3 regions of the Mesorhizobium sp. M0058 genome follow, and region 2 is predicted to be linked to each of the others. Evidence: riboswitches for the same ligand, from Rfam matches in the RefSeq annotation. Region 2 holds a riboswitch; each other region holds the start of a gene.

Region 1 (10,692 bases), on a different contig from region 2:
GCACTGGCAAGTCCTCCGCTGGCAGCCTGAGCAAAGCTGGTTGAATTTTCTCCTGCGAAGTCGCAAGAGTGGGCGTGTAGGCCCGGAAGTGCTCACGGCCGCTCGATAGGGACGAGCAAAAGTGAGGGCAGCAGATTGCTGCATGGGTCGCGAATTCCTCATGAAACAAGTTGTTGGAAAGGAAGGCGGGGTTGGCCCCGCCTTTTTTATGCGACGATTAAGCCGACGGCTGCAACGCTGCAGAAGGGATTTCAATTGCCGCAATCAAGCCGCGACCTTCTTGCGAGTTCGCTTCGTCGGCACCGGCGCTTCCGGCTCTTTCGGCGCTTTCGGTTTGCGGCCGAGCCCCATCGATTTCGCCAGTGACGAACGCTTCGCGGCGTAGTTCGGCGCCACCATGGGATAATCCACCGGCAGGCCCCATTTGGCCCGATATTCACCCGGCGTCAGCCCATAGTGGGTCGACAGATGGCGCTTTAAAGATTTGAATTTCTTCCCGTCTTCAAGGGAGATGATGTAGTCCGGTGTCACCGACTTCCTGATCGGGACTGCGGGCGTAAGGGCAACCGGCTCTTGTGCAGGGATACCTCCGGCCGTCGCTCTCAGAGCCGCATGCACTTGGCCGATGAGGGCAGGGAGATCCCCCACCGGGATCGGATTGTTGGACACGTAGGCCGACACGACGTCGGCGGCAAGCTCAATGAGGGTGTCGACGTTTTTTCCGGCTTCTTCTGTCATGAAACTCTCCAGGCGGTGAAACATAGTCAGCGAAGCGTCGCTTCATAGGGCCGGTTGCCGCTGAAAGCAACAATGTCTCTGACTGCGTTATTGCCAATGCTCGTCCAGAAGCGACATCGATGCGCCATATTTCGCGTTGTGACCGCTGAGCCACTCGTTGTTGGCGACCCTGCCGAGGTGCGTGGCGCGTTCCGCTCTAACTTTGCGCCGAAGTTCCTAGTAGCCTCGAGGCTAAGCGCGCTGTTTTTGTCGCGCTTTGCTTCTTTGGACTGTGAAATCGAGCGATAGTGGTCGCTTGATGGTGTGGCGTCAGGGACGATGGAACAAACGTTCATTGGCAACGGCCAAAGTGATGTAAGTTCATCGCCGGTGAGCCGCTCTTGCAAGGGGCTGGGAACCGCCGCTGATAAACCTAGGACATCAATGTATTTCGAGGCGTTTCTTAGCCGGTCCTGGAGAGGCGGCAGTGGCTGCGGATGACACCTGTTCCACGATATCAAACAGCGCGGCGACCGGCAGCTTCTCGAATCTGGAGCGGCTTCTCGCAAGTTGGCGCCGCGCCGAGAGGCCGGGCAAGGACAGTGAGCCGCCTGCATCAATCATACGCATCAACCAGCCAGCGACGCGTCCTCATACAGAATGCCGCGACCGGCCGTGTGATCTCGCCGGTAGTCGCCGAGGCCCTCTGCATGAAGCCTCCGGATGTGCTGACGATCAACCAGGCCAGAAAGGTCGACGTCCTGAAGCAGGGATGACATGAGTTTGCCACTATGCGCAGGTTTGCCATGCCCTTCCGCGGCATTTTGCGGGGCCTGTGAGTTGGGCAAGCTCGGCACTTCGATCGACTTGGCGTCACCCGGCTCATTGCCATCACGCGTTTCGGTCTGGTCCTACGCCGTGACTCCGTTCGCGATGCCATTGAACTGCCGTGGAGAACGGCCGAAGCGGAAGGGCTGATCAACCGCCTGAAGACGATCAAACGTACCATTAGGCAGCGCCGGCTGCGAACTCCTTAGGCACGCATGCTGCCACTCAGCCGGCCTAATCACCACACGAAGCGAGGAAGAACCTGGTCAAGTGCAAAGCGACAATTGCCTCGACAGCAGGTCTCGGAAGGTTTATGCTGCCCGATGTTACCGCAATCCTGAATGGCGATTGAGTACCTTCACGAGTGAAGGGAGTGGAACTGCTTTGTCGGCCAAATTGTTGACGGAACGCCCGGCGCCCATTGTTGCTACATGTCTAGATTCTTGGGGCGTTTTGGATGATGCAATCCACCAGCTCACTCCAAAGGGCAGTGGAATCTGGAACAATGTCGCTTTTGTACGCACGACATCCTTCGTGCCCGATTGGCATATTGTCTTTAACTCTGCTTCTCTTTTTGGGCTCCCTGTTGATATCGAGGCGAGCCCAAACAGGACAATTTTTGCAATCGGCGAACCGCCGACGAAAGCTCATCGTGCATTTCATGAAGGGCAGGGGAAAAATACTATCGTCCTGACGTCTGACGCAGAGCTGGTTGCTCGGCAGAATGCAGCTCGCCGATTCGTTTTGTCTCCACCGATCACTCGGTCTTGGTCTGTAAACAAGACATATGACCAACTTCTGGTCAGCGAAGTCATGGATAAGCCACTTCGGCTCTCATGGATTACCAGTAACATCGCCCTGCTTAAAGGACATCGGTATCGGCTGGCGTTTCTGGAACGGCTAAGAAAGGAGCTCGATTTTGACCTGTTCGGCCGAGGTTTTCGGCTGATTGGAGATAAATGGAACGCGCTCGCACCTTATCGTTACAGTATAGCGTTCGAGAATACTCGTGCTGATTACTATTTTACAGAGAAGCTTATGGACTGCTTCGTCGCTGAAACAATGCCGATCTATTACGGCAGCCCGGCAATCACGAGGTTCTTCCCTTCGGACTCTATGGTTCTGATTGACCCAGAGGACAAGAACGTAATCCAAAAAATTCAAGAAATCATCAACTCAGACCTCTGGAAGGAACGTCGCGGCGCAATAAGAGAGGCGAAACGGCTAGTCCTCGAGAAATACAATACGTTTGCTTATCTCGCGGGCTTCATCGAAAGCGTTCAGGATAAACCCTTACCGCCAGAAATTATACACATCGAATCGCCTGAAGTTGATTTTTCGATAGACGAATGAAGTACTCCAACGCGCGATTCGCGTGCCCAGCGGTTGGTGGTCTGGCGAGATCGGTGCGGAACGCTCGGCGGAGAATGCCTGCTGCGCAGACGGGCCGGCACGGGCGCACAAGGTCATGCGCCCCGGCTGCCGCTGATCAGACGAACTGGGGAAGGCCAGGAACGGAATTGAGGACCTCGTCCACGAGTTCGTCGCCGGCATGTTCCTTGGCGCAGGCGATCGTCTCGTTGGCGAGGGCGGCGATCTTTGCCATGCTGAGACCCTCACCCATCAATTGCTGCCCGAGCCCCATAAGGCCGCCACCCTCTGGGTCGTCGCCATGATACTTCGCTACTAATTCCGAAGCTCCCGGAATGGCCTCGATCATGCGCGCGCCGGGACCGTCGGCCGCGTGGCTCCGCAGGAACCCCAGCATTAACCCAACGGCCTTCTCTGCGAGAGCCGGGCCGATGCCGGCACCAGTGGCGATGCGCGGTAAGATTTCTTCCATGCAGGGTCTCTCTCTCTTTGATTAGGTTTACAAGGGGCCGGTCCGGCGCCCCGCGCCCTTGGCCGAACCACAGTTGAACTCCACAAAATAGGCCAGCGGAAGTGCTATTGCGCCTAAAAGCGCCTCTGTCAACGCAAGCTGCGTCGGAAGTGCGTGTTTCGCAAACCGAAGATCATTGCAATTCACTTCATTACGCATTGGCAACCGCACAGTTTGCGTTGGCTCGCTTATGGGCCAATGCCCCCCGCCCGTCAAATGATGACGACAAACTGGTCAGCGCCTAGGATCTGTGGATCAAGGTGAGGCAGTTACAGCGGGTGGACCTGCTCGATCGCGGCGCCGTCGACACAAAGGGCTAGATTGGCGATACTGCGCGTGTTGGCCATGTCTTTCCTCGCGTGATGGGATGTTCGTGGAAGCGGAGCTATATGCCGGTGTGACGGTCCACAAAGGCGGAACGCCTATTCCGATACGACATCCATACTGTCACATAGACCGTCGCTGCTTAGGTATTGAAACCGCCATCGCTGGTGACATCACAATGTGCAGTCGGCGTGTGTCGATAAGGCCGATTCACGCAACGAATGAACCCTGACGGTTCAGAAGCTCACTTTTCGCAAGGCGTGCAGCGCACCTCGTGCAAGAGATTGCCAGTCTTGCGCATGCTGTGACTTTCTCAACCTTGGCTGAAAGATCGCAGTGACCGAATCTACGAAGCCGCCCTCAGGGCGTGCTTTGATGCATAAAACCGGTTGCCAACCAGGGATACTCCTCCTCCCTGAAGTCCAATCGAGAAGAGCGATCGCTTCCAAGAGGGTCCCAGCTCAGCTGCGAAAACAGGTGTGAGACCCCGTCCTCTCCCTCAAGCTGATCTAGCTCAGGGCGTTCATGAGCCGCAGATCGCATAATGGCTGCGTGGACGACGCAGGAAGACCAATTATGAAAATCCTATTCAGTACGATGGCTGTCACCTTGCTGGCACCCACCGCCTTTGCTGCGGATTCGATCCCCACCGACCTCAGAGATACGGCATTGGCCACCTTCACGGCTTTGCCATCCACCACGCCGACAGTCGCCAACAACCCGATCACCCCGGAAAAGATCGCTCTCGGCAAGGCACTGTTCTTCGATCCACGCGTCTCGGCGTCAGGCGTCTTGTCGTGCAATTCATGCCACAACCTGGCCACCGGCGGCGACGACAATCACGAAACCTCGATTGGCCATGGTTGGCAGAAGGGACAGCGCAACGCGCCGACTGTACTGAACGCTGTCTTCAACATCGCCCAGTTCTGGGATGGTCGTGCCGAAGACCTAAAGGCTCAGGCGAAGGGACCGGTCCAAGCCGGGATCGAAATGGCCAATACACCGGGCCAACTCATCGCCACTCTCAAGTCCATGCCGCAATATGTCGAGTGGTTCGATGCAGCTTTTCCGGCTGAAGCCGATCGGGTCACCTTCGACAACTTCGCCAAGGCGATCGAAGCCTTCGAGGCGACACTGGTCACACCTGCCCCGTTCGACAGCTTCCTGAATGGTGATGAGGTTGCCATGACTTCCGAACAGAAACAGGGCCTGGTGCTTTTCATGGACAAAGGCTGCTCGTCCTGCCATGCCGGCATCAACGTTGGTGGGCAAGCCTATTACCCATTCGGCCTCGTGGAACGGCCCAGCGCCGAAGTCCTGCCGGACAAAGACAAGGGCCGATTTGAGGTCACCAATGCAGCCGACGATTCCTATGTCTTCCGCGTGGCGCCGCTGCGCAACGTTGCACTCACCGCGCCATACTTTCATTCGGGCAAGGTTTGGGATCTGAAACAGGCCGTCGCCATTATGGGGACCACCCAGCTCGGCGTAGTACTGGCGGACGAAGAAGTTGACCTGCTTGTTGCCTTCCTCAACTCGCTGACCGGAGAGGCACCTGACGTCGCCTATCCCATCTTACCCTCAGAAACGGCGACAACGCCCCGGCCTGTAACGCAGATCTCAGGAAAATAAGGGCCAACTGGCTGCGGACTTGCAATCGAAAATGATTGGCGATTTTTACTTGGCGACACGAATTGCGACGTCCATCTCCGAATTGGCGGGACGCTAGCGATACCCGAACCCTGCCACCTCGCCCGTAGTCTGCGCGATCAACTGGGGGCGGACAGACGCAGCACCATATATTGTCGCTGCCTGAGCGAACGCGCCAAGCAGTCTACTTTGAGAAACGACGCGTGTCCGATTTGTTCGAGGCGCGGGGCCTGTATGTCCCCAAGGAACCGATATTATAGCGTAGTGCCACATTTATATTTCTGCGGGATTAAGACACGTGCCGTAGGGAAATTGCACATTTGCGCCGAGTGGCTCATTTCCAAGAGTGTGATCGGTTTGGCATATTCCCGGCCGACATCCGCCAGCCGGCAACTCCCCACACGGTGAGGAAGAGAAGCCTCACGCCTGCACTTTCTGCCGGAGCGCGCGTGCTGCAGCGACCATGTTAATGAGGGCAGGGCGGACCTCCTCCCATTTGCGTGTTTTGAGGCCACAGTCCGGGTTTATCCACAGTTGGCCGTCGGACAGTCGCTCGCGGGCAAGCATGACTAAGTCCGAAATCTCGCCGACTTCCGGGACGCGTGGTGAGTGAATATCATAGACGCCAGGACCGATTTCGTTCGGATATTTGGAGCTCGTGAAGGCGTCCAACAGTTCCATCTTCGAGCGCGACGTCTCAATCGAAATGACATCCGCATCCATTCCAGCGATCGCGTGAATGATCTCGTTGAACTCCGAATAGCACATGTGGGTATGAATTTGAGTCGCGTCCTTTACACCCGTTGAAGCGATCCGGAAACATTCGACAGCCCAGTCGAGATAGACTTTCCAGTCAGATTGGCGCAGTGGCAATCCTTCGCGAAACGCGGCCTCATCGATCTGGACCATCCTTGCGCCGGATCTTTCGAGATCCGTCACTTCGTCGCGGATGGCGAGCGCGATCTGGCGGCAGGCTTCGGAGCGGGGTACGTCGTCGCGAACAAAAGACCAGTTGAGAATGGTGACTGGGCCTGTGAGCATTCCCTTCACGGGCTTTTCCGTAAGCGACTGGGCGAATTGCCACCAGCGCACTGTCATCGGATTGCGCCTCGATACGTCGCCGAAAATGATGGGGGGACGCACGTAGCGCGACCCATAGCTTTGTACCCAGGCATGCTGGGTGAGCGCGAAGCCGGACAACTGCTCGCCGAAATGCTGTACCATGTCGTTTCGCTCGAACTCACCATGCACCAGCACGTCCAGCCCGATCTCTTCCTGCCAGCGAATTGCAGCCTCGATCTCCTTCTTCAGGAACGTCTCATAGTCGACATAGCTCAGCTGGCCCTTCGCATGAGCGGCCCGCGCCTTGCGTACCTGCGGCGTCTGCGGGAAGGACCCGATGGTCGTCGTCGGGAACGGCGGCAGCCCGAGTGAGCCGGCCTGGACTCTGGAGCGCTCGCCAAAAGCGCTCTCTCGTCGCTTCGCGCTGTCCTCAATGCTAGCGATCCGCCCCTGAACAAGCGGGTCATGGATCCTCGTGGATGTCACGCGCGTGGCGGCAGCCTCGGCAGACGCTTTCAACGCGCCTGCCACCGCATCCCTGCCTTGGGACAGGGCCCGGGCCAGCAAGACCAGCTCGTCGGTCTTCTGGGCCGCGAAGGCGAGCCACGACCTGATGTCCGCGTCGAGTTCCGTCTCCATGCGCAGATCAATCGGCACATGCAGCATCGAGCAAGAAGGCGCGATCTCGACGCGGTCCAAGGGCCAGCCGGCGACGATCGGTTTGATGCGGTCGAGAATGGCGGGCAGGTTCGCACGCCAGACGTTGCGGCCATCGATCAAGCCAAGCGAGAGCACCAGATCCTTCGGAGCGAGCCGAGCCACCGTTTCCAGCTGCTCGGGAGCGCGCACGAGATCAATATGCAGGCCGGCCAGGGGCAGAGAAATCGCGGTTTCGAGATTGTCTCCCAGCGACCCGAAATACGTAGCCAGCATGATCTTCAGCTCGGGCGCGGCTTTCGACAGCTGGCCATAGGCGAATTCGAACGCAGCTCGTTCGTTCGGGTTCAGATCGAGGACAAGCGCTGGCTCATCGATCTGCACCCAGTCGGCTCCCGACAGCTTCAGCCTCTCCAGAAGCTGCTCGTAAACCGGCAGCAGCCGCGGTAGGAGCGCGATGGGACCGAACCCCTCGGCAGGCGATTTCGCCAGCTTGAGGAAGGTGATGGGTCCAAGGATGACTGGGCGTGTGTGAATGCCGAGAGCTTTAGCCTCGAGGAAGTAATCGACCGGCTTCGATGACGAGAGGGCGAACGTCTGATCATCATCGAGTTCCGGCACAATGTAGTGGTAGTTGGTGTCAAACCACTTGGTCATTTCCATCGCGGTTACACCAGGTCCATGAGCCTCCTCCTGGTAACCAGCGTGTCCACAATCCTCCGTCTGACCCTGGTTGCCGCGCGCCATTGCGAAGTAGATGTCAAGTGGGACCTCGCCGCTATTCCAGCCGTAACGGGATGGAACGGCCCCGACCATGGCTGCGGTGTCGAGCACATGGTCGTAAAGCGAGAAGTCGTTCGACGGGATTTTCGACACGCCGCGATCGCGCTGCTCTTCCCAGCTAGCGGCACGGAGCGCCTTCGACGTCGTGAGAAGGTCGCCAGCGGACGATGTTCCGGACCAGTAGCTTTCAAGCGCGAATTTCAGTTCTCGCCGACGACCGAAGCGCGGCACGCCGAGCGTTGCTACAGGAATTTGCTGAGAGACAGTCATGTCATACCCCGATGATTGGGGCGTCGGTGACAAGGAAGGCGCTAGCAGGCCGGCATCAACGCCGGGTTGCAGCGGCCACCGAGACACCCCGCCCGTGGACGTAATTCGCGTGGCAGGTCTCCTGGCTCGCGGGGTCATAGCCTCTACCCGTCTTCCTGAGGGTATTCGCCTCAGTGACGTGATTGGGGTTGGCTCGCCGCTAACAGTTGCGGGGGCAGCGCCGGCATCGCACCGGCTTCCCTCTTAGCTCCGCTGCGGCAGCGCCGCACGCGAGAACCACGACACGCAGACAATCACAGCAGTTCGCTCTTTTGTCAATGACGCATAACGAAATGTTTATGTTGTTATGTGATCGCGCTTTTACGCCTTTGTCTAGCATTGTGAAATATTCAGTCTGCTGCCCGTATTCGGCATCGTGGGACGTGATCGCAAGTCAAGTCCGACGGACGCCGCGAGTTCTCCGTTACCTCAGGAACCTTACTGGCCTTCCCCAAGCTGAGCTTCTGGAAAATGCTGGTGACGATCTGGATGACGGTGAATGCCGTCATGGCAAGCACGCCTTGCACCGCTCCTCCAGCGAGCTTCACGGCAGCAGCATGGGTCAGTTCTCCGAAGCGAATGGCTGTCGCTATCAGCGAGCTTTGACACAGTTCCGCCACTGCGGTCATCGCGTCAGTAGGGCGGCTGGTTAGTTGCCGGCGCATCTACAGCAACCCAGCCCCTTCCGCCTCGCGGCGCAAATTCTGCCTTGGCCTTGGGCCGATCTGCTGGATCACCAGGCCGGCCGCCAGCGAGCCAAGGTCGCCGCAGGTCTTGAGGTTGCGGCCCTGCGTGTAGCCATGCAGGAAACCGGCGGCGTAGAGGTCGCCGGCGCCGGTGGTGTCGACCAACTCCTTGATGGCGGTCGCCTCGATGACCACGGTCTCGTCGCCGCGCACGATCACTGAGCCTTTTTCGGAGCGGGTGACGGCGGCAATCTTGCAGTCTTTGCGGATAGCCGCCACCGCCTCGTCGAAGGATTTTGTCTGGTAGAGCGACTTGATCTCGTGGCTGTTGGCAAAGACGATGTCGACAGTGCCCGAGCGCATCAGCTCGAGGAACTCGTCCCGGTAGCGGTCGACGCAGAACGAATCCGACAACGTCATCGACACTTCGCGTCCGGCCTCGTGTGCGAGCTTCGCCGTCTGCCGGATCGCCTCCTTGGCGCGCGGCGGATCCCACAAATAGCCCTCGAAATAGGTAACCTTGGCGCCGGATGCCTTGTCGGCCTCGACATCCTCAGGGCCAAGCTCGACGCAGGCGCCGAGATAGGTGTTCATCGAGCGCTCGCCGTCGGGCGTGACGAAGATCATAGAGCGCGCCGTCGGCGGCTCGCCCTTGAGCGGCCTGGTGTCGAAGGCGACACCCTGTGCATGGATATCGTGCGCATAGATTTCGCCCAGCGCATCGTTGGAGACCTTGCCGAAGAAGGCGGCGCGTCCGCCGAAGCTGGCTACGCCGGCCGCCGTGTTGCCGGCACTGCCGCCGGAGGCCTCGATCGCCGGGCCCATGCGGCTGTAGAGCAGTTCGGCGCGGCGCGTGTCGATCAGGTTCATCGCGCCCTTGATGATGCCGTTGATCTCGAGGAATGCCTCGTCGCACTGGGCGATGATGTCGACAATGGCATTGCCGATGCAAAGCACGTCATAACCCGGCATCAATGTCTCCGCCAAAAAACCCGAGCCGGCTTCTCGCCACGCCTGCCAGGCGCGGGTCTGCCCGGTGGAAATGGGCTTTCCGCTTGCCAATCCGTTCGCCGGCGGCTCTCACGGGGCGGCGAGTCCTGCCTCGCGACGCAATTCGTCCGCCCTGTCTGTCTTCTCCCAGGTGAAATCAGGCTCTTCACGGCCGAAATGGCCATAGGTCGCTGTATTGCGGTATATAGGGCGTAAGAGATCAAGCATCTTGATAATGCCTTTCGGTCTGAGATCGAACAACTCAAGAATGAGGCGCTCGATCCTGCTTTCCTCAACCCTGGCTGTCCCGAACGTGTTGACCATGACGGAAACCGGACTGGCCACGCCGATTGCGTAAGCAAGCTGCACCTCGCACACGTCCGCAAGTCCGCTAGCGACGATGTTCTTTGCGACATAGCGGGCTGCATAGGCAGCCGAGCGGTCAACCTTGGACGGGTCCTTGCCCGAGAAGGCGCCGCCGCCATGACGACCCATCCCGCCATAGGAATCGACGATGATCTTGCGTCCAGTGAGACCGCAGTCGCCGCGCGGCCCGCCGACTACGAACCGCCCCGTCGGGTTGACCAGAATTCTGACGCCTTCCGTCTCCAGGTGGGTCGGCAGGACAGGCTTTATGATTTCCTCAATGACGCCCTCGCGGACAGTCTCTTGCGAGACCTGCTCGTCATGTTGCGTCGACACGACGATGGTATCCAGGGCGACCGGGCGCAACCCCTCATAGCGCACTGAGACTTGGGATTTCATGTCAGGACGCAACCAGCCAAGCTGTTGTGCCTTCCGGAC
Region 2 (10,692 bases):
CAGCCACCATCACCGGTTCGGCCCGGTGCGCGTTGCGCGAAAACTCGTCGATGCGCCGCTCCACCTCGCCGCGGAAATGCCGCATCAGGCCCTGGATCGGCCATGCCGCGGCATCGCCCAGCGCGCAGATCGTATGACCCTCCACCTGTTTGGTGACGTCGAGCAGCATGTCGATCTCGCGCTTCTGCGCCTCGCCGCGCACCAGCCGCTCCATCACCCGCCACATCCAGCCGGTGCCTTCGCGGCATGGCGTGCACTGGCCGCAGCTCTCATGCTTGTAGAAATAGGAAAGCCTGGCGATCGCCTTCACGATATCGGTCGATTTGTCCATGACGATGACAGCCGCCGTGCCAAGGCCGGATTTCAGGTCGCGCAAAGCATCGAAATCCATCGGCGCATCGATGATCTGCTCGGCCGGCACCAGCGGCACCGAAGCGCCGCCCGGAATGACCGCCAGGAGATTGTCCCAGCCGCCGCGAATGCCGCCGCAATGGGTTTCGATCAGCTCGCGGAACGGGATCGACATCGCCTCCTCGACGGTGCACGGATTGTTGACGTGGCCGGAGATGCAAAACAGCTTGGTGCCGACATTGTTGGGCCGGCCGAAGGACGAGAACCAGGCGGCGCCACGGCGCAAAATGGTCGGCGCGACCGCGATTGACTCGACATTGTTCACGGTAGTCGGACAACCGTACAAGCCGACATTGGCCGGGAATGGCGGCTTCAGCCGGGGCTGGCCCTTCTTGCCTTCGAGGCTTTCCAGAAGTGCTGTTTCCTCGCCGCATATATAGGCGCCGGCGCCGTGATGCATGTAGATGTCGAAATCGTATCCGGACGTGTTGTTCTTGCCGATCAGCCTGGCCTCGTAGGCCTCGTCGATGGCGCGCTGCAGCGCTTCGCGCTCGCGGATGAACTCGCCGCGCACATAGATGTAGGCGGCGACCGCGCCCATGGCGAAGCCGGCGATGAACGAGCCCTCGACCAGCGTGTGCGGATCGTTGCGCAGGATATCGCGGTCCTTGCACGTGCCGGGCTCGGATTCGTCGGCGTTGACAACGAGATAGCTCGGCCTTCCGTCGCTCTGCTTGGGCATGAACGACCATTTCAGCCCGGTCGGGAAGCCGGCGCCGCCGCGGCCGCGCAGGCCTGACGCCTTCATCTCGTTGACGATCCACTCGCGCCCCTTGGCGATGATGCCGGGCGTGTTGTCCCAGGCGCCGCGCGCCATCGCGCCGGCCAGCGACTTATCGAACAGGCCGTAGATGTTGTTGAAGATGCGGTCTTTGTCAGCCAGCATGACTTACCTCTTTCCCCGCAAGACGATCGAGAACCACACCAGCACGCCCATGCCGGTCGCGGCCATCGATTCCAGGGTATCCGAAAACGGCAATTCGACGAGGCGCCGAAGCCCCTCCAGAAGGATGTTGGCAGCAGCGATGCAGACAACGCCGATGACAATGCTGCGCAGCGACAGCAAAGATCCGGTGCTTTGCGCTTCAGCCATCAACGTGGCTCCTTGCCGAAGACGCGGATGTATTCGGCGACGCCGCCCTTGGCGAGCGCCTTGGCCTGCTTGCCCCAGTCGTCGCGCTCGATGCGACCCTGGAAAGCGAGATATCCATCCACCCAGTCGCGCTCGGCCTTATTCCAGGATGCGACCTGTGTGAAGGTGAAGATGCCAAGCGAATGAAGGATGCCCTCGATCTTCGGGCCGATGCCCGAGATCAGCTTGAGATCGTCGGCCGCAGCCGGCCTGTCGATTCCGGCTGGACGGTTCTTGTCCTCGAGCGACGGCTTTGCGGGCCTGGCTGCCGGCGCCTTGACGGCCGGGGCCACCGCGGCCTTGGCCGCTGGCGCCTTGAATTCCGGAGCGATGAAGGCAGCTGCCGGCGTGGCGGTGGTCTTCGGGCCATTACGCTGCTTGGCGACCTTCTCGACTTCAGGCGCCGCGGTGTTGGCGTTGGCGGCAGAATGCAGGGGCGCCGGGACGCTCGCCGCTTTTTCCGCCGCCGGTGCAACCTTGGCCCTGGAGGGCGACTTCAACGCCGAGCTGGTTTCCGGCGCATCGGTTTTCGGTTTGCCGGCGTTGGATGGCGCGACCGGGGCGGCCGCTGCAGGAGCGGCAGGCGCCGGAACAGGCGCTGCAATGATCGCGTCGGGCGCCGCGTGGGCAGCCTTGCTCGCCGCCCTGGCTTCCTTGTCGCGCGTCGCTTTGAGGATCGCCTTTTCGCTCTTCAGCGTCGTCAGGCCAGGCGCCGGCTCCGAGCCGGTTCTGCCATTTTGCGGTCCCGTGGGAACCGAGGCGCCCTTGCCTGCATCATAAAGATCGATGATTTCGGCCAGCCGCTCAGGCGTCAGATCCTCGAACGTGTCCTTGAAGACCATCACCATCGGCGCGTTGACGCAGGCGCCGAGGCATTCGACCTCCTCCCACGACAGCGTGCCCTTGTCGTTGGTGTGGAACTGGTCGTGATGGATTTTCGAGCGGCACACATCCATCAGCGCTTCCGAGCCGCGCAGCATGCAGGGCGTGGTGCCGCAGACCTGGACATGCGCGCGCGTGCCGACCGGATTGAGCTGGTACTGCGTGTAGAAGGTCGCGACTTCGAGCCCGCGAATGCGCGGCATGCCGAGCATGTCCGAAATCGTCTCGATCGCCGCCTTGGTGACCCAGCCTTCCTGCTCCTGCGCAATCATCAGCAAGGGAATGATCGCCGACTGCTCCCGGCCCTTCGGATATTTCTTGATCCATTGCTTCGCAACCGCCGCATTCGCCCGGTTGAAGGCGAAGGAGGCTGGCTGGACGCTTGCTTCTGCGAGACGGCGGACTGACATTTAGCGATCGGGCCCCTGCTCTGCTACGAGAGCTATTGCGGTTTCACATTCTTTCTGATGAGAAAACGGAATGCGTTCGGCAGATCGAGCAACACTCGCAAATCGCTCTGCGGGCAACATGTATTGCCACAGCCCCAGAACAGTTTGCCTTACTTGAGGCGAGATCCATGCCATGACCGCATCAGCGTCGATGTCATCGTCGAACAAGTGCTCGTAAAAAGCGACACCAGCCGCATTCCAAATCTGTTTGTTCGGGTGAACGGCAGCCCATTGGGCGAACCCGTGCATTCTACCCAGCTTGTCGACGTCATTGTCGCGGTGGGCAAGGCGCGTCTTGGGTAGCAGGGTAAAAAAGAAGTCATAGATCGAACAGTGCTGAGTCGAGTTGTAAGAAGCCTCTGCGAACTCGACCGGCAGCATGGCTTTTGCCAATTCGCGCCACCGCGGTAGGGCAGCGTCGGCATTCCCTCGAACACCGACCTGAGAGCGCACTGTAGGATTGGCTGCCGCCATCACCGATCAACCTCCCCGAAGACGATATCGAGGGAACCCAGGACGGCAGTGACGTCGGCCAGCATGTGGCCGCGGCAGAGGAAATCCATGGCTTGCAGATGCGCGAAGCCGGGCGCGCGCAGCTTGCAGCGATAGGGCTTGTTGGTGCCGTCGGAGACGAGATAGACGCCGAACTCGCCCTTCGGCGCCTCGACGGCAGCATAGACCTCGCCGGCCGGCACGCGATAGCCCTCGGTGTAGAGCTTGAAATGATGGATCAGCGCTTCCATCGAGCGCTTCATCGCCTGGCGCTTCGGCGGCACCACCTTGCCGTCGAGGTTCGACACCGGCCCGGTGCTCTCCTTGCCGAGCAGAAGGTCGACGCACTGGCGCATGATTTTCGCCGACTGGCGCATCTCTTCCATGCGCACGAGATAACGGTCGTAGCAGTCGCCGTTCTTGCCGATCGGGATGTCGAAATCCATCTCGGAATAGCATTCATAAGGCTGCGACTTGCGCAAATCCCAGGCCGCACCCGAGCCGCGCACCATGACGCCGGAAAAGCCCCAGGCCCAGGCGTCGGCAAGCGACACGATACCGATATCGACATTGCGTTGCTTGAAGATGCGGTTGCCGGTAAGCAGCCTGTCGAGGTCGTCAAGCGACTTCAGGAACGGGTCGATCCACTTGCCGATGTCCTCGACCAGCTTCGCCGGCAGATCCTGGTGCACGCCGCCGGGACGGAAATAGGCCGCATGCATGCGCGAACCGGAAGCGCGCTCATAAAACACCATCAGCTTTTCGCGTTCGACGAAACCCCACAGCGGCGGCGTCAGCGCGCCGATATCCAGCGCCTGCGTCGTCACATTGAGGATGTGCGACATGATGCGGCTGAGCTCGGAATAGAGCACGCGGATCAACTGGCCGCGCTTCGGCACTTCGATGCCGAGCAACCGCTCGGTGGCGAGCGCGAAGGCATGCTCCTGGTTCATCGGTGCGCAATAGTCGAGCCGGTCGAGATAGGGCACTGCCTGCAGATAGGTTTTGTGCTCGATCAGCTTTTCGGTGCCGCGATGCAGCAAGCCGATATGCGGATCGACGCGGTCGACCACCTCGCCGTCAAGCTCCAGCACAAGACGCAAAACACCGTGCGCCGCAGGGTGCTGCGGTCCGAAGTTGATGTTAAAGTTGCGGACGGAGGTTTCAGCCATTCTGGCGCCTCTGGCGAAGAGTCAGTAGTGAGTAGTGAGTAGTGATCATCAATCTCAATGCCTGCTTCATTCCGCCTGCTTGGCCTGCACCGTTCGGATAAGAGATCTCATCATTTTTCCAATCTCTTCGCATCGCAGCAGCAGCTCAATCTCATTGTCTTTTCGCAGCAGGCCAACCCGACATGCCAGCAGTATGTGTGTCTCCAGTTCCTTCAACGAGCCTTGCGCCATGCGCAAAAATTGAACGAACGACCCTCTGTTCTCCCGACCGTATCCCTCCGCGACGTTCGCTGCGACCGAAACCGCCGATCGGCGCATCTGAGAGGTCATGCCGTAAATCTCATCCCTCGGAAACTCTTTGGTGAAACGGTAGCAATCCTCAGCAAGCGTCATCGCCGATTGCCACACCTTCAAGTCGCGATAAGATTCGATCCGTTGCTCCAAATCTTTTGCTACTGACTACTCACTACTTCCTACTCACTGTTTCGCCTTCTCATCGCCCGGCAGGACGTAGTCCGTCCCTTCCCATGGCGAGAGAAAATCGAAGTTCCTGAATTCCTGCTTCAATTCCACCGGCTCGTAGATCACGCGCTTGGCTTCGTCGTCGTAGCGCACCTCGACGAAACCTGTCAGCGGGAAGTCCTTGCGCAGGGGATGGCCCTCGAAACCGTAATCCGTGAGGATGCGGCGCAGGTCCGGATGGCCGGAGAACAGCACGCCATAGAGATCGTAGGCTTCGCGCTCATACCAGTCGGCGCCGGGATAGACAGCGGTGAGCGACGGCACCAGCGTCTCTTCGTCGGCCTGCACCTTGATGCGGATGCGCAAATTCTGCTTCGGCGACAGCAGATGATAGACGACATCGAAACGCTTGACGCGCGACGGGTAGTCGGCGCCGCAGATATCGATGATCGAAATGAACTGGCAGCCCGAATCGTCACGCAGGAAGCTTGTCACCTCGATCAGATTGTCTGTAGCAACCGAGATCGTCAGTTCGCCATAGGCAAGCACCGCATCGGTGACGCGGCCCGGCAGCTTTTCGCCGAGATAGGTCGACAGTTCGCTCAGGGATGCGGCCATGGGTCTACCGTTCGATCGTGCCGGTGCGGCGGATCTTCTTCTGCAGGAGAAGAATGCCGTAAAGCAGAGCTTCGGCGCTCGGCGGGCAACCGGGCACATAGATGTCAACCGGCACGATGCGGTCGCAGCCGCGCACCACCGAATAGGAATAGTGATAATAGCCGCCGCCATTGGCGCAGGAGCCCATCGAGATGACGTAGCGCGGCTCCGGCATCTGGTCGTACACCTTGCGCAAAGCCGGGGCCATCTTGTTGGTCAGCGTTCCCGCCACGATCATGATGTCGGACTGGCGCGGCGACGCGCGAGGAGCCACGCCAAACCTTTCAGAATCATAGCGCGGCATCGAGGTGTGGATCATCTCGACGGCACAGCAGGCGAGACCGAAGGTCATGAACATCAGCGAGCCGCTGCGTGCCCAGGTGATCAGCGCCTCGGTCGAGGTGACCAGAAAACCCTTGTCGGCCAGTTCATTGTTGATCTCGAGGAAGAACGGATCGTCGGAACCGACCGGACGTCCGGTATTGGGGTCGATCAGGCCTTTTGGCTTCGGCGCGACGAGCGTTCCGGAACTGTCGTTCAATCCCATTCCAGCGCTCCTTTTTTCCATTCATAGGCAAAGCCGATGGTCAGCACCGCCAAAAACACCATCATCGACCAGAAACCGAGCATGCCGATCTTCGAGAACGACACCGCCCACGGAAACAGGAAGGCCACTTCCAGATCGAAGATGATGAACAGGATCGACACCAGGTAGAAGCGGATGTCGAATTTCATCCGGGCATCGTCGAACGAGTTGAACCCGCACTCGTAGGCGGAAAGCTTCTCCGGATCGGGATTGCGATAAGCCACCAGGAACGGCGCGATGATAAGCGCCAGGCCTACAACCGCGGCCACGGCGATAAAGAGGACGATGGGCAGGTATGAACTGAGGAGTACGTTCATGCTCGGCTTTCCGTTGGCGGCCAATCCACTTTGATTACAGCAACCAACCCTAATGCGGAAGCGCGACAGTTTAACCGCTGAACCGTTTTAGGTGCCTTGCTGCAACGCGGCGAGGGTTAGCGCAGGGCTTTCAGCGAAGCAAGTCAAACCTTGTTCAAAAGACAGTGCTGGACGGCAGGCCGGGAAAAACTGGTCCGATCTCCTCCTGTTTGATTTCCTTCCTTTCACTCAACTTTTGTCTCCTGACACGTCTCCCGCCATTTGCCTGCTAGAATGACCGGAATCGCCGGCTAAAGTCGGGAAAATGGTTCGAGGCAAGACACTTTGACGAAGGACAAAATCTCACTCCCCACGGCCAGGCGCATCGCGCTCGCCGCGCAAGGATTTCTCGATCCCCGCCCGGTCGGCACGCCCGATCGCCGCCACCTCGCCCGCGTGCTGTCGCGCACCGGCCTGCTGCAGATCGATTCCGTCAGCGCCGTGGTGCGCGCCCACTATATGCCGCTCTATTCGCGCCTTGGCCCCTACCCGCTCACCCTGCTCGACAATGCCGCAATCACCCGCAAGCGCACCGTGTTCGAGTACTGGGCGCATGAGGCCTCGTTCCTGCCGGTCGAGACCTACCCACTGATGCGCTGGCGCATGCAGCGCGCTGAAAGCGGCGACGAAATGTATCTGGGCCTCGCCAAATGGGGCCGCGAGCACGCCGCCTATATCGAAGAGATCTACCGCGCGGTCGCCGAGCGCGGCCCGATTGCCGCTTCGGCACTGGAGGGCCAGAAAGGTTCGGGCGGCTGGTGGGGCTGGAGCCACGCCAAGCACGCCTTCGAATGGCTCTTCTGGGCCGGACGCATCACCACGGCGCACCGCCGTGGCTTCGAGCGTTTCTACGACCTGCCCGAGCGCGTGCTGCCGCAGGCGATCCTCGACCTGCCGGTGCCGGCGGCCGAGGACGCGCACCGCGAATTGCTGCGCATTTCCGCCCGCGCCCACGGCATCGCGACGTCGGGTGACCTGCGCGATTATTTCCGCTTGTCGCCGGCCGACATGAAGGGCCGGCTGGAGGAACTGGTCGAGATGGGCGAACTGCTGCCGGTAAACGTCGAAGGCTGGGACAAGCCGGCTTACCTCTATAGGGACGCCCGCCTGCCGCGAAAGATCGAGGCCCGCGCCTTGCTGGCCCCCTTCGATCCGGTGGTCTTCGAGCGCGCGCGCACCGAGCGTCTCTTCGATTTCCGCTACCGCATCGAGATCTACACCCCGGCCGACAAGCGGCAATATGGCTATTACGTGCTGCCTTTCTTGCTCGGCGACAAGATCGTCGCCCGCGTCGACCTCAAGGCCGACCGGCCTGCGAGTGTCTTACGCGTCCACGCCGCCTATGCCGAAGCAGGCGCACCGCCTGAGACCACCGCACAGCTTTTCGAGGAACTAAAGGAGATGCAGGGCTGGCTTGGCCTTGAGCGCATCGAAGTGACGCCGGCCGGCAATCTGGGGCCGGCATTGGCTAGCGAGAGAGATGGCCAACCCTTGCAGCGTCTGTCATAGAGGCCTCAATAAGCCTCGTAGGTTGTGCAATGGCATCGGACAAAGTGCTCGACATGATCCATGGCGCCCTCATTGCGCATGGAATAGATGCAGTCCGCAGAGATAGGGACGTCATGCTCCAATCGAAGCAGCTTCGGTTTGAGGCTGAGGTGTTCGAGACGAGTTCTGACCGGCTGGTCCTGGAAATCTACATTTTTTCTCCGCTGCTTGATGTTCAGCCGGTCATTGAATCCTTTGCTGGCTTCGGCGACACGCGCGAACAGGAACTGAACCAGGCGTTTGAAAAGTTTCTCCGTGGTGTTTTCCATGTTGCCATTGAGGGACTGGCCGATCACGTCTGCGAGAACATGCAGGCCGAAATAGAGCTTTGGCAGCGAAGCAGCGCCAGTTGGAAGATCTGGCGAAAAGATGCCCGCTGGAAAATCTATAGCGGCCCGGTCATTTCCCAGGCCACAACCGAGCTATGCTCGCTGACACCAGGCTATCCAGCATTCTATGCCAAGCTGGAAAAGCTGTTCACAGCTTCGGTACCCCCCGAAAGCCATTTTGTCCGGACCTTTCTGGCAGGCTTGAAGGGCACGCTGATTAGTGCCGAAGTCCTTCTGGACAACGCGGTTTGGCATGAGGGACAGAATCTGGCTGTCGGTCATGACTGGGACTATGGCGATGGCTATCAAGCTATCCGACAGGTCATCCTGGCACTGCCGGAAGCCGGGACATGACAGCCCCTGCCGACATCGCCATGTCGTAGCCTTGCGTTGACACCGCCGCCCGCAAAAGCCTAAATCCGCTGCAGACGGTCCCCTGCCCGCAACGGCAAGGGCCAAGAGGGAATGCGGTGCGGGATTTCGGTCCCAAATCCGCGGCTGTCCCCGCAACTGTAAGCGACGAGCCAAGGCCGAAAGCCACTGGGTAACACCGGGAAGGCGGCTAACCAAGGCGACGACCCGCGAGCCAGGAGACCTGCCGTCTGAGACAAAGTATCCGATCGCCTGGCGGGTTTCCGGGCAAGGAGCACGGTTTTTGGACCAGAACAGCAGTTTTTCGGCTGGCACAGCGGACATTGCGTCCGGGGACAACGACGCCCTGACCGGCGTGACCGTCATCGTCTGCGCCTCCTGCCGCGATGAGACCGGTTCCGACGCCCATCCGCGCGCCGGCGAATTGCTGGCTGAGGACACACGCCGCGCCGCTGCCGGCGATATCCGGGTCCGCACCGCCGAATGTCTCGGCAATTGCAAGCGCCGCCTCAGCGCCGCGATCCTGCGCGATGGCTGCTGGAGCTATGTCTTCGGCGATCTGACCGCAACCAGCGGCGCCGACCTCGTTACCGGCGCAAAGCTCTTCGCGACTTCGGCCGACGGCCTCATCCCGTGGCGCGGCCGGCCCGATAGCCTCAAGCGCGGCCTAGTGGCCCGCATCCCGCCCCTCGACATCCTGAAGGACTGACCATGACCGCCAACCTCTCCCGTGTTCCCTGCACTGTCGTTACAGGCTTCCTCGGCGCCGGCAAGACGACGCTGGTCCGCCATCTCCTGGAAAATGCCGGCGGCAAGCGCATCGCCATCATCGTCAACGAGTTCGGCGACATCGGCATCGACGGGGAAATCCTGAAAGGCTGCGGCATCGACACCTGCCCCGAGCAAAACATCGTCGAACTGGCCAATGGCTGCATCTGCTGTACAGTCGCCGACGATTTCGTGCCCGCCCTCGACAAGATCCTCGCGCTGACACCGAAGGTTGACCACATCCTGATCGAGACCTCGGGCCTCGCTCTGCCCAAGCCGCTGGTCCAGGCGTTCCAGTGGCCAAGCGTGAAGAGCCGGGTGACCGTCGATGGCGTCATCGCCGTGGTCGACGGCCCGGCGCTGGCCGAAGGCCGCGTCGCCAACGACATGGACGCTTTGCAGGCACAGCGCGCTCAGGACGAAACGCTCGACCACGACGATCCGGTCGAAGAAGTCTTCGAGGACCAGATCGCCTGCGCCGACCTGATCATCCTGTCGAAAAGCGATTTGATGGATTCAGCCGGTTCGGCCCGCGCCAACGCCATCATCAATGAACATTCCGCTCGCGCGGTAAAAATCGTGCCGACTGCGCATGGCAAGGTCGACCCGTCGGTGCTGCTTGGCCTCGGTCTCGCCGTCGAAGACGACATCGAGAACCGCAAGTCGCATCACGACGGCGCTTTCGATCATGAGCATGACGATTTCGACACCTTCATCGTCGACATCCCCTCGATCGCCAATCCCGACGACCTGGCCAAGCGCGTCGCCACCGCCGCCGAACAGGAAAACGTGTTGCGTGTAAAAGGCTTCGTCGATGTCGGCGGCAAGCCGATGCGGCTTTTGCTGCAGGCCGTCGGCCCACGCGTCAACCATTACTATGACCGCGCCTGGACGGCCGAGGACGATCGCCGCTCGCGTCTCGTCGTCATTGGCCTGAAGGGGCTGAACCGTCCGGCGATCGAGCGTATACTCGCCGGTTGATCTCAGGCACGAGCCGCGATGCATATACTCGCCACGACCTCCGCCTCGCTCGACGATCTCGCCGAGCCAGTTGATCTCCGGCAGACGCCGGCGGA
Region 3 (10,692 bases), on a different contig from region 2:
TCCTGGCGCCGGAAAAGATCAGCGCCGCCAAGGTGCGCCAGGTGCTGGAAGCCTTCGGCAAGGTCGCCAGCGACGGCTGGTCGTGCTGGGCCTTTTCCAACCACGACGTGATGCGTCCGGCCTCGCGCTGGGCCGCCGACGAGGCCGACCCGGCCGCCTATCTGAAGGTTATCTCGGCGCTGCTGATGTCGCTGCGCGGTTCGGTCTGCCTCTATCAGGGAGAGGAGCTTGGGCTGGGCGAAGCCGAGTTGCAGTTCGAGGATCTGCAGGACCCCTACGGCATTCGCTTCTGGCCCGAATTCAAGGGCCGCGACGGCTGCCGCACGCCGATGGTGTGGGATGCAACCGCCAGCAATGCCGGCTTTTCGACGGCCAAGCCCTGGCTGCCGGTGCCGGGCAAGCACTTGTCGCAAGCGGTCAATGTTCAGCAGGGCGACGCGGCCTCGCTGCTCGAGCACTACCGGCGCTTTCTCGGTTTCCGCCGCCAGCATCCGGCCCTGGCCAAAGGCGACATCGAGTTCATCGAAAGCGAGGGCGACACCGTCGCCTTCACCCGCCGTGAGGGCAATGAGCAGATCGTCTGCGTCTTCAATCTGGCCAGCAAGCCGGCCGAGGTCGATCTCGGTGGTCAGGCGCTGCTGCCATTGGCCGGGCACGGTTTTTCGGGACAATCCGGCACAGGTTCCATCCGCCTCGGCGGCTACGGCGCCTGGTTCGGGCGCATCGACTGAGTTTTTGACGAAACTGGATTTTTTGAGGAAATCCAGGTTCTCTAGGGAAATCACTGGGAGGAAATTATGGCCGATGTCACGCTGAGACAGGTGAAGAAATCATACGGCAATCTGCACATTCTCCACGGCATCGACCTCGACATAAAGTCGGGCGAGTTCATCGTCTTCGTCGGCCCGTCGGGTTGCGGCAAGTCGACCTTGCTGCGGTCCATCGCCGGGCTTGAGGAGATCACCTCCGGCGAGCTGAAGATCGCCGGCGAGGTGGTGAACGACGTGCCGCCTTCCAAGCGCGGCATTGCCATGGTGTTCCAGTCCTATGCGCTCTATCCGCACATGACCGTCTACGACAACATGGCCTTCTCGATGAAGATCGGCAAGGAAAGCAAGGCCGAGATCGACAAGCGGGTGCGGCAGGCCGCCGAAATCCTGCAGCTGACCAAATATCTCGACCGCCTGCCCAAGGCGATGTCGGGCGGCCAGCGCCAGCGTGTCGCCATCGGTCGCGCCATCGTGCGCAATCCGAAAGTGTTCCTGTTCGACGAGCCGCTGTCGAATCTCGACGCGGCGCTGCGCGTCGCGACCCGCATCGAGATCGCCAAGCTCAAGGAATCGATGCCTGCCACGACCATGATCTACGTCACCCACGATCAGGTCGAAGCGATGACGCTCGCCGACCGCATCGTCGTGCTGAAGGACGGCCATATCGAGCAGGTCGGCACGCCGATGGACCTCTACAAGAAGCCCGGCAATCTGTTCGTTGCCCAGTTCATCGGCTCGCCGGCCATGAACATCCTGCCGGCGACAATCGACAGGACGGGCAACCCGACAATCGTCAGCCATGTCGGCGGCCGCAAGGCAACGGTGCCGATCGCAACGCCGGCGTCAGCAAAGGGTGCGGCAGTCAGCTTCGGCGTGCGGCCGGAGGATCTGTCGGCCGCCACCGGCGCGGAATATCTTTTCGAGGGCGTGGTGGACTATGTCGAGCAACTCGGCGAGGTGCAGCTTGTCTATGTCGATATCGGCCGCGCCGACCTGCCGTTGGTGACCAAGCTGCCCGGCAATGTCGAGGTCAAGCGCGGGGCAAAGCTGCGACTGACCGCGGATGCCGGGGACCTGCACATCTTCGACGCCGATGGGCACTCCTTCTCGCTCAAGCCGGTGGAAGTGAAGGCGGCTTGAGATAGCTGCGTCGTACAGGCATAAAAAAAGAGCGGCGGGCCAGGCCCGCCACTCTTTTTTAAGCTTCGGCTGTTAGTTGTTGCCGAACCGATCCCTGTCGCTGCTCTGAGGAACGAACTTCTGTTGGTCGTCCGACGAGTTCAGCAGCTTGTAGACCGCCGAGTTGGTGCCGGTCGACGAAGTGCGGGTGGTGTCGACGGCAGCGGCCGGCTGGTTGGCGCCATTGGAGCCATAATTGTCGCTGCCGGCAAAGGCAGCGCTCGAAACAGCCAGAACGGCTGCGGTGGCGAGAACGATCTTCTTCATTTTAGTCTCCTGAATTTTTCTGATGCTGCCAGCTGCAGCGGATAAGCCCGCCACGTGCTGGAAACCGGCTTTTAGCGGCCGAAAAGGTTACGGTCGGCACCGTGGGCAGGCGCCTGCTCGGCTGGAGCCGACTTCTCAACCGAAGCCGTATGGCCACTATCGGTCGACGTAATCGCAGGCTGGTTGGCGCCGTTCGAACCGTAGTTGTCGCTGCCGGCGAAAGCGCTGCCGGAGATGGCCAAAACGGCGGCGGCAGCAAGGATGATCTTTTTCATTTCAAATACTCCTGAATTTTTTGGGATCCCGAGAGCGACGGGTTAGCCGCCCTTCTTTGGTCGGGATCAGCGATTGCCGTAGAGGTCGCGGTCGGCGCCCTGAACGACAGGCTGCTTGTCAGCGTGCGCCGGCTTCTGAATGGAAGCCGTATACGAGCTGTCGACCGAGACGGCTGGCTGGTTCGCACCATTGGAACCGTAATTGTCGCTACCGGCGAAGGCGCTGCCGGTGATCGCCAAAACGGCTGCGGCAGTGAGGATGATCTTTTTCATTTTTAGGACTCCAGTTTGTCTGTCCGTCTAGCGGCGTGTCTTGGGAGGAATTCGCGTCGTTCGGACAGCCCCGATGTGGGAAAGCCATAGGCTGGTTTCCAATCACGAAGTTGTTCCGTGTGGACCACGGTCCTGCACCTTGAAATTGTGCCAGGAAGTTCCTCTATGGTCATTTATCGCATTGTTTTCAGTTGCTTATGTCGAACCGAGTGGTTCGCTCCGGTGTCGGTTTCCGGGCCGTCGTTCACACCGTCCTGCACGCATTGTCAACAGAAACGAACCGTTCGGTTCGATTAGAGATTGCTAATAGTAACTTTTCGATACCGTTGAGCCCTTTTTGCCCCCGATCGGAACTGGATCCGCAGCGATTCGAAACGGCGATGATAGCGCCGCAAGACAGGATCTCAGCCCTTCGGTGGTCGGCGGGGCGTATGCCGCGCGTGTCGCGCCGCATGGATACGATGTCGCTTTCATGCCGACGTCGCGATCGCTGCCGTGATTAGATGATCGCATCTCAGGTGCCGCTTCGTGACGACGCAGCGGAGAATTGGGAAGCCGGTCAGAATCCGGCGCTGCCCCCGCAACGGTGGTGGAGTTGAAGTCGCAACGGGAGACCACTGGGCAAGAGCCTGGGAAGGTGTCGCGATGGTCCGCAAGGACAACTCCAGAGCCCGGAAACCAGCCCGAGATGCATAGACTCGACTGATCGCGGTGGGCGGTCAAGAGGTGGATAGTGCATGTCCGGCGCCGCGCCGGCCTGCGTCCGATCCTTCCTCCATCACCACCAAGTTCAGTCCTTAAACCACGAGGACAGAACTATGGATACGCGCAACGACATGCTGAGGCTCCTGAACGGCCGCAAGCAAGGCTTTTCGCTGGAACAGCCCTTCTACACCGACCCGGACTATTTCAAGCTCGACATGGAGCTTATCTGGTATCGCGACTGGCTGTTCATCGGCCATGATTGCGAACTGCCGAAGCCCGGCAGCTATATCACCGTGCAGATCGGCGATTATCCGGTGGTGCTGGTCCGCGACCAGAAGGGCAACATCAACGCCTTTCACAATTCCTGCCGCCATCGCGGCAGCCGTGTCTGCAACACTGAGAAGGGCATGGCGGCAAAGCTTGTCTGCCCCTATCACCAGTGGACCTACGAGCTTGACGGCCGGCTGCTGTTTGCCCGCCAGATGGCCGACGGTTTCGACAAGAGCCAGTTCGGCCTGAAGCCCGTCGCCTGCGAGAGCGTCGGCGGCTACATCTTCATCTGCCTGGCGAAAGAACCTGCCGACTTTGCGCCGATGCGCGCCATGATAGAGCCCTACCTCAAGCCGCACCGGCTGAATGAAGCCAAGGTCGCCTTCGAGAGCACCATCATCGAGAAGGGCAACTGGAAGCTGGTCTGGGAAAACAACCGCGAATGCTATCACTGCGCCGGCAATCATCCAGAGCTGTGCAAGACATTCCCCGAAGCGCCGACGGTGACCGGCGTGCAGGGCGCCGACAGCGATCCGGAGATGCTGGCGCACTGGGCGAAATGCGAGGCGGCGGGCCTGCCGAGCAAGTTCCGCATCGATCCGGCCGGGCAATACCGCGCCACCCGCGCGCCGCTGCTGCGCGATGCCGTCAGCTACACGATGTCGGGAAAGCGCGCGGTGACGAAGAACCTGTCCGACACTGTTGCCGCCGACCGCATCGGCACCTTGATGCACTACCACTATCCGACGACCTGGAACCACATACTGATCGACCATGCGGTCACCTTCCGGGTGCTGCCGATCAGCGCCACCGAAACCGCGGTGACGACCAAGTGGCTGGTGCACAAGGATGCGGTCGAGGGGGTCGACTACAACCTTGAGGAGCTCACCCATGTCTGGACCGAGACCAACGACCAGGACCGCCGCATCGTCGAGGAAAACGCCTTCGGCATCCTGTCTCCGGCCTATGAGCCCGGCCCCTATTCGGAGCTGCACGAGGGCGGCGTGATCCAGTTCGTCGAATGGTACGCGGCCTTCATCGGCCCGCGCCTTGCCGAAGGCGGCCGGCCGGCGCTACGCAGCGTCGCGTGAGCTGGAGCAGGCGAAGAGGGACCAGAGGATGAATGCGATGACGGATCTTGGGCTCTATCGCCATCTCGACCAGATGGCGCCGTGGAACGATAGGCTGCAGGTGCTGGAAGTGATCGGCGTCAGCGACGAGGCGCCCGACGTCAAGACCTTCACCTTCCGCTCCGACAACCAGACCTGGTTCCGCTACAAGCCGGGCCAGTTCCTGACGCTGGAACTGCCGACACCGGACGGGCCGCTGATGCGCACCTACACGCTGTCGTCGTCGCCATCGCGGCCGTTTTCGATCGCGGTGACGATCAAGGCGCAGGCCGGCAGCATCGGCACGCGCTGGATGTTCGACCATCTGGTGCCCGGTTCGCATGTCAAGGCCTACGGACCGGCCGGCGACTTCTCGTTGCACAGCCACCCGGCGGCCAAATACCTGTTCATTTCCGCCGGCTCCGGCGTGACGCCGATGATGTCGATGCTGCGCTGGCTGAACGACTGCGCGCCATGGACCGATGTCGGTTTCGTCAACTGCGCGCGGCGTGCCGAAGAGATCATCTTCCGCAAGGAACTCGAACTGCTCGGCGGCCATATGCCCGGCCTGTCGCTCGGCTTCATGATCGAGGAACGTTCCAGCCGCGAAGGCTGGTACGGCCATATGGGCCGCATCGACGCGATCCGGCTGCCCTTGCTGGCTCCGGACTTCCGCGAGCGCGAAATCTTCTGCTGCGGCCCCGATCCGTTCATGCGCGCCGTGCGCGGCATGCTGGATGCCGCCGGCTTCGACATGACGAAATACCATCAGGAGAGCTTTGCCGCGCCTGTGGTGGAGGAAATTCCGGCGCCGTTTGCCTCCCCGGTCGAGGACGGCATCGCTGCACCTGTCGAAGCCGTGACGCCGATCCGCTTCTCGCTTTCGGAGGTCGACGCCGGCTGCGTCGCCGGCCAGACCGTGCTGCAGACCGCGCGCAGCTCGGGCGTGCGGATTCCCGCCGCCTGCGAGTTCGGCCTGTGCGGCACCTGCAAGGTGAAGAAGGTCTCCGGCGAAGTCGAGATGAGCCACAATGGCGGCATCCTCGACCACGAGATCGATGACGGTTTCATCCTTGCCTGCTGCTCGAAACCATTGTCGGCGCTCGAAATCGAGGCTTGAGCCGGTCGACTTCGCCGCAACGGTCGCCGACGCAGGCGTTGTATTCGCGGGTCTTTGTCTTGCCAACCAACGGCCAAGTGATTTAGACGCACTTAGGAAGGGCTTGGCAGACCGTGAAGCCGGCGCATCCCTTCAGGGCGCATGGGACGGGGGACACAGCGATGCAACAGCGGGTCTACGCGGTCGCAAGCAAGGACATCGTTTTCGAATCATTCGATGGCGAAGCCGTCGTTCTCGATCTTTCGAACGGCAAGTATTTCGGCTTTTCCGATTCCGGCAGCCGGGTCTGGCAGGCTTTGTCGTCCGGCGTCGCCACTGAAGCGCTGGTCGGAGCTGCCGCGGGCGCCGCAAAAACAAGCCTGGCCGACCTCGAAAGCTTCGTTGCCCGACTGCTCGATTTCGGGTTGCTTGCGCCAGCCGAAACACCGGCACAACCGCTTTCGGGCGAGCTGTCGGCTGCGCTTGCTGCCAGCAATGAGCCGCTCAAGGTCGATGTCCATGACGACCTTGCCGATCTCATCATTGTCGACCCGATCCATGAGGTCGAGGAACCTCTCGGCTGGCCGGCGGTGAAACAGGCATAATCGTTTCCCGAAAGCGCGTCGCGTTTGAACGGACTCAGGCGACGCGGTTTAGATCTTTTATTTTATGCATGTCGTCGTCTCAAAACCGGGGCCACCCCGAGCGACATGCATCAGGCGACCCGGCGCAATTCTGGACGCTGAACAACCAACACATGCCTTTGATCACGCTGCAAACCCTGCCGGATTATGCCCGCCATGTGCTGGCGGCCGCGGAAAGCGCCGCCGCATTCTATCCCGTTACCGCCAGCGTGCGGTTGCCGGGACTGGAGCTGAGTGTCCACCTCGACCATGGCACGCTGGCGGAAGCCATGAGCCATGCCTTCATACCGGCCCCGGAAAATCCGTCTGCATCTGACGGCTGCCGCATTTTCGTCGCCCACCCGGGCATCGATGGCGTCCTCGCCCCGGCCACCTGGGGCCGAGGCGATTACAACCATCATGCCTTTGCCAACCGGCTGGAAGAGGCCGGATTGCGCGGCAGCTACTATCATGACCTCGATTTCTGGCAGTTCCATGATCCGCAACGCCATGTCGGGGCGCAGCTGATGATGTCGGCCGACGCCTTTCCGCCATGGGAACAGGCGGCGCCGCTGCGCGCCTTCCTGCATTGGGAATATGCGGCGCGCGGCATGCGGCTTACCCATGCCGGCACGCTGGGCATCGATGGCAAGGGCGTGTTGCTGGCGGGCTCCGGGGGAGCCGGAAAATCGGGAACAGTCGTCGCCGGCCTGCTCAATGGGCTCGATAGCGTCGGCGACGACTATGTGCTGATCGACCGGACCGAGGGCGTGACGGCCTATCCGCTGTTTGCCACGCTCAAGCAGGATCCGGAGGGCTTCAAGCGGCTGAAGCTGGAGGGTCGGCTAAAGTCGTACCAACCGCTGAACTGGCAAGGCAAGCATGCCTTTCGCATCGACGAGATCGCGCCTCGACCACCTCCTGCAAGTCTGGACATTATTGCTTTGATAGTGCCCCATATCAGGGGAGGTGCGAGAAGCTCGGTCATGCCCATATCGCGCAAGGATGCCATGATCGCCTTGGCCCCGTCAGGAATCGTGCAGATGCCGGGCGAGCGGGAAGCGGGCTTTCGCTTTTTCAGCGAGCTTACCCGCGATCTGCCATGCTACCGGCTGTCGCTGGGGACCGAGCCGCGCGAGATCGCCGGCACGATTGCGGATTTCGTCCTTCGGGGCGCTGCATGAAGTTGAGCATCATTGTGCCGGTGTACAATCGGGAGATCTATGTCGTTTCGACGTTGCGGTCCCTGCTCAGGCAACGCGACGATGCCGATCTCGATATCATCGTTGTCGACGACGGCTCGACGGACAGCTCCGTTGAAGCAGTCCGCGCCATCATGCGGGAAGCGTCGTGCATCCGCCTGTTCCAGCAGGCAAACCAGGGCGTGGCCAACGCGCGCAACACAGGGCTGAGGCAGTTGCTGCCGCAAACCGAACTGGTGTCGTTCCTGGATTCGGACGACGTCTCGCCGGCTGGACGATTCAAGGCTGGCCTACCCCTGTTCGCGGCCGACCCTGCGCTCGAGCTGACCTACTCGCTGATGACGCGCGTCGATCTCATGGACGACGAAACCCTGCAGCCGGCACGGGGCGGCGCAGGTCCCACCGTGCGCGGCGTCAGCCTTAGCGCCGGGATACTCCGCAGGGCACTCATCGACCGTACAGGTGCTTTCGACGAGGAGTTCCGGCAGGGCGAAGACGCCGACTATCTGCTGCGCATTTTCGAAACCAGCCCAAAGCACATTTTTCCCGACACCGTCGCGGTATACTACCGGCGCCACCCCGGCAATTTGACCAAGCAAAGGGATGTGGCGGTGCGCGAATATCTGCGTGTGATTCAGAAATCCTTGCGGCGGCGCAAGGCCGATCCGTCGCGGCGCCCGGTCGAGGGGCTTTTCGAGATCAAGCGCCCGGCAGAGTGGTGAAAGAATGAATAGATCACAGCCTGGAATGCGTGCGTGAAGCTGAGCGTGATCATGCCGGTCTACAACCGCGAACGCCATGTCGGCTCGGCGCTGCGCTCGCTGCTGAGGCAGCGCGATGCCGCCGATCTCGACATCATCGTTATCGATGACGGTTCGACCGACAGTTCGGTGGCGGTCGTGCGCTCGCTGATCGCGGAGGCGCCGTGCATTCGCCTTTTCCAGCAGCAGAATGCCGGGGTGACGCGGGCACGCAACGCGGGCTTGCGGCAATTGCTGCCGCAGACCGGGCTGGTATCGTTTCTCGATTCCGACGACATTTCCCCGCCGGGCCGCTTCAAGGCGGATCTGACCTGTTTCGACGCAGACCCCACCCTCGAGCTCACCTATTCGCGCATGACGCTGGTCGACGACATAGATGACGATACGCTGGAGCCGACAGCCGACAGCCACTCGATGACGGTTCGCGGCATTCACCTGTCTCCCGCTATCTTCGTCCGGCGGTTGGTCGAACGCATCGGCAGCTTCGACGAGGATTTCCACCAGGCCGAGGACACCGACTATCTGCTGCGCACTTTCGAAAGCGGTCCGAAATTCACGATGCCCGACACTGTTGCGCTCTATTACCGGCGCCATCCCGGCAACATGACCAGGCAGGCCGATGTTCCTTTTCGCGAATTCATGCGCGCCGTCTACAAGTCGATGAAACGGCGCGAGGCCGACCGCTCCTTGCACCCTGTCGACGGCATCTTCGATTTCAAGGAACTTGCGAATTGGCGTTTCCTGTGATGGCCAGCTACGGCGTCGTCATTCCGGCCTTCAACGCGACCGCCACCATCGCCGAGACGCTGCGATCGGTCGCGGCCCAGACGGTCCAGCCCGACGCCATAATCGTCGTCGATGACGGCTCGACCGACGATACGGTCGCGGTGGTCAATGCGCTGGGCATGCCGGTGCAGGTGTTGCGCCAGGACAATGCCGGACCAGGCAGCGCCACCACCAGGGGCATCGCCGCGCTGGCGACGCCCTTCGTCGCCACGCTCGATGCGGACGATCTGTGGCTGCCGACCAAGATCGAAAGGCAGCTGGAGCATTTCGAGCGGTTTCCCGCGACGGCAGGAGTCTTTGCCCACTGGCGGACGTTTCGCGATGACAAGCCCGATGTGCAACAGGACGTGGCCGTGGCGGGCTGGTCGCGCACGACGATGATGATCCGCCGGGAGGTAGCCGAGGCCGTCGGTCCGATCATCGACCCGCAAGGCGGTCGCGGCGACATGGTCGACTGGATCGCCCGTGTCCGCGAGGCGGGCTTTGCGCTTGCCATGCTCGACGATGTCCTAACCTTGCGCCGCATCCGGCCCGACAGCATGTCCTATGGACGCGACCCCGTGCGCGACCGCGGTTATGTCGAAGTCGTAAGGCTGGCCATGCAAAGGCGAGCAGCGAAAAAGGCGAGCGCCGACTGATGGCCAATGCCATGCGCCGTATCGGCCGTCGGTTTCCGGACTATGGTTGGTCATGGCCCACTGGCGGCCTCGACCAGTTGCTGAAGGCCGCATTGCTCCCCGATGAAGAGGCGGCCGGGGCCTATGCGGCGCGCTGGCTCGACGAGAACGATATCGACCATGCTGCTTTCCGCGAGCATCGGCTGCTGGCCGCGATCTCCGACAGGTTCGGCCGCAAGCTCGCTGGGCATCCGGCCTATCCACGTCTTGTCGGCCTGCAAAAGATGCTGTGGACCAAATCGCGACTGGCTGCGCGCGAGGCCGAGCCGGCGCTACAGGCCATGATCGACGCCGGCTGCGCGGTGATGCTTATCAAAGGCGCCAGCCGCATCGCCGTCAACGCGTCGGCGCAGCGCGGCCGGGTGGCGCATGACATCGACATACTGGTGCGCTCGCAGGCCATGATTGCCGCCTTCGATGTGCTTAGCGAACGCGACTGGCAGATCGCCACCGGCGTCAGTCCGCAATATCTGCGCACCAGGCTGGCGTCCTTGCGTTCGATGAATTTTTTCAAGGGCAGTTTCGGCGACATCGACCTGCACCAGCTCGCTTATGACGGGTCGCAGCAAAGCGCGGAAGATGATCTGGCGATCTGGCAGCGGGCGCTGTCAGCCGATTTCAATGGCGTCCGCGTGCTTGTGCCCTCTCCGGCCGACCGCATGGCGCTCGCCATCGCACATGGCGGCCTCGATGCCC

Evidence for each region. A riboswitch is a leader RNA that binds a small molecule or an ion and turns the genes downstream of it on or off. The one in region 2 is predicted to bind cobalamin.
Region 1: another riboswitch for cobalamin. It lies ahead of metE (5-methyltetrahydropteroyltriglutamate--homocysteine S-methyltransferase); the one in region 2 lies ahead of NKJ75_RS12765 (DUF1636 family protein).
Region 3: another riboswitch for cobalamin. It lies ahead of NKJ75_RS24340 (aromatic ring-hydroxylating oxygenase subunit alpha); the one in region 2 lies ahead of NKJ75_RS12765 (DUF1636 family protein).

What each region holds. Positions count from the first base shown of each region.
Region 1 covers NZ_JAMYUQ010000003.1:23,154-33,845, forward strand. The annotation lists gene NKJ75_RS05345 (cold-shock protein) at 1-44, shown strand, start outside; gene NKJ75_RS05350 (Ros/MucR family transcriptional regulator) at 265-738, opposite strand; gene NKJ75_RS05355 (glycosyltransferase family 10 domain-containing protein) at 1,894-2,898, shown strand; gene NKJ75_RS05360 (hypothetical protein) at 3,035-3,388, opposite strand; gene NKJ75_RS05365 (cytochrome-c peroxidase) at 4,328-5,383, shown strand; gene metE (5-methyltetrahydropteroyltriglutamate--homocysteine S-methyltransferase) at 5,822-8,173, opposite strand; cobalamin riboswitch at 8,268-8,469, opposite strand; gene NKJ75_RS05375 (adenosine kinase) at 8,878-9,870, opposite strand; gene metK (methionine adenosyltransferase) at 9,979-10,692, opposite strand, start outside.
Region 2 covers NZ_JAMYUQ010000006.1:315,675-326,366, reverse strand. The annotation lists gene nuoF (NADH-quinone oxidoreductase subunit NuoF) at 1-1,297, opposite strand, end outside; gene NKJ75_RS12815 (hypothetical protein) at 1,301-1,504, opposite strand; gene NKJ75_RS12810 (NADH-quinone oxidoreductase subunit E) at 1,504-2,835, opposite strand; gene NKJ75_RS12805 (DUF7674 family protein) at 2,836-3,348, opposite strand; gene NKJ75_RS12800 (NADH-quinone oxidoreductase subunit D) at 3,348-4,538, opposite strand; gene NKJ75_RS12795 (four helix bundle protein) at 4,605-4,982, opposite strand; gene NKJ75_RS12790 (NADH-quinone oxidoreductase subunit C) at 5,016-5,618, opposite strand; gene NKJ75_RS12785 (NuoB/complex I 20 kDa subunit family protein) at 5,623-6,204, opposite strand; gene NKJ75_RS12780 (NADH-quinone oxidoreductase subunit A) at 6,195-6,560, opposite strand; gene NKJ75_RS12775 (winged helix-turn-helix domain-containing protein) at 6,885-8,108, shown strand; gene NKJ75_RS12770 (DUF6348 family protein) at 8,138-8,830, shown strand; cobalamin riboswitch at 8,889-9,093, shown strand; gene NKJ75_RS12765 (DUF1636 family protein) at 9,132-9,557, shown strand; gene cobW (cobalamin biosynthesis protein CobW) at 9,560-10,597, shown strand; gene cobN (cobaltochelatase subunit CobN) at 10,616-10,692, shown strand, end outside.
Region 3 covers NZ_JAMYUQ010000014.1:193,832-204,523, reverse strand. The annotation lists gene bglA (beta-galactosidase BglA) at 1-731, shown strand, start outside; gene NKJ75_RS24360 (ABC transporter ATP-binding protein) at 798-1,910, shown strand; gene NKJ75_RS24355 (DUF680 domain-containing protein) at 1,983-2,216, opposite strand; gene NKJ75_RS24350 (DUF680 domain-containing protein) at 2,288-2,491, opposite strand; gene NKJ75_RS24345 (DUF680 domain-containing protein) at 2,558-2,764, opposite strand; cobalamin riboswitch at 3,264-3,465, shown strand; gene NKJ75_RS24340 (aromatic ring-hydroxylating oxygenase subunit alpha) at 3,583-4,830, shown strand; gene NKJ75_RS24335 (FAD-binding oxidoreductase) at 4,868-5,968, shown strand; gene NKJ75_RS24330 (PqqD family protein) at 6,130-6,552, shown strand; gene NKJ75_RS24325 (hypothetical protein) at 6,705-7,754, shown strand; gene NKJ75_RS24320 (glycosyltransferase family 2 protein) at 7,751-8,494, shown strand; gene NKJ75_RS24315 (glycosyltransferase family 2 protein) at 8,528-9,280, shown strand; gene NKJ75_RS24310 (glycosyltransferase family 2 protein) at 9,265-9,957, shown strand; gene NKJ75_RS24305 (nucleotidyltransferase family protein) at 9,957-10,692, shown strand, end outside.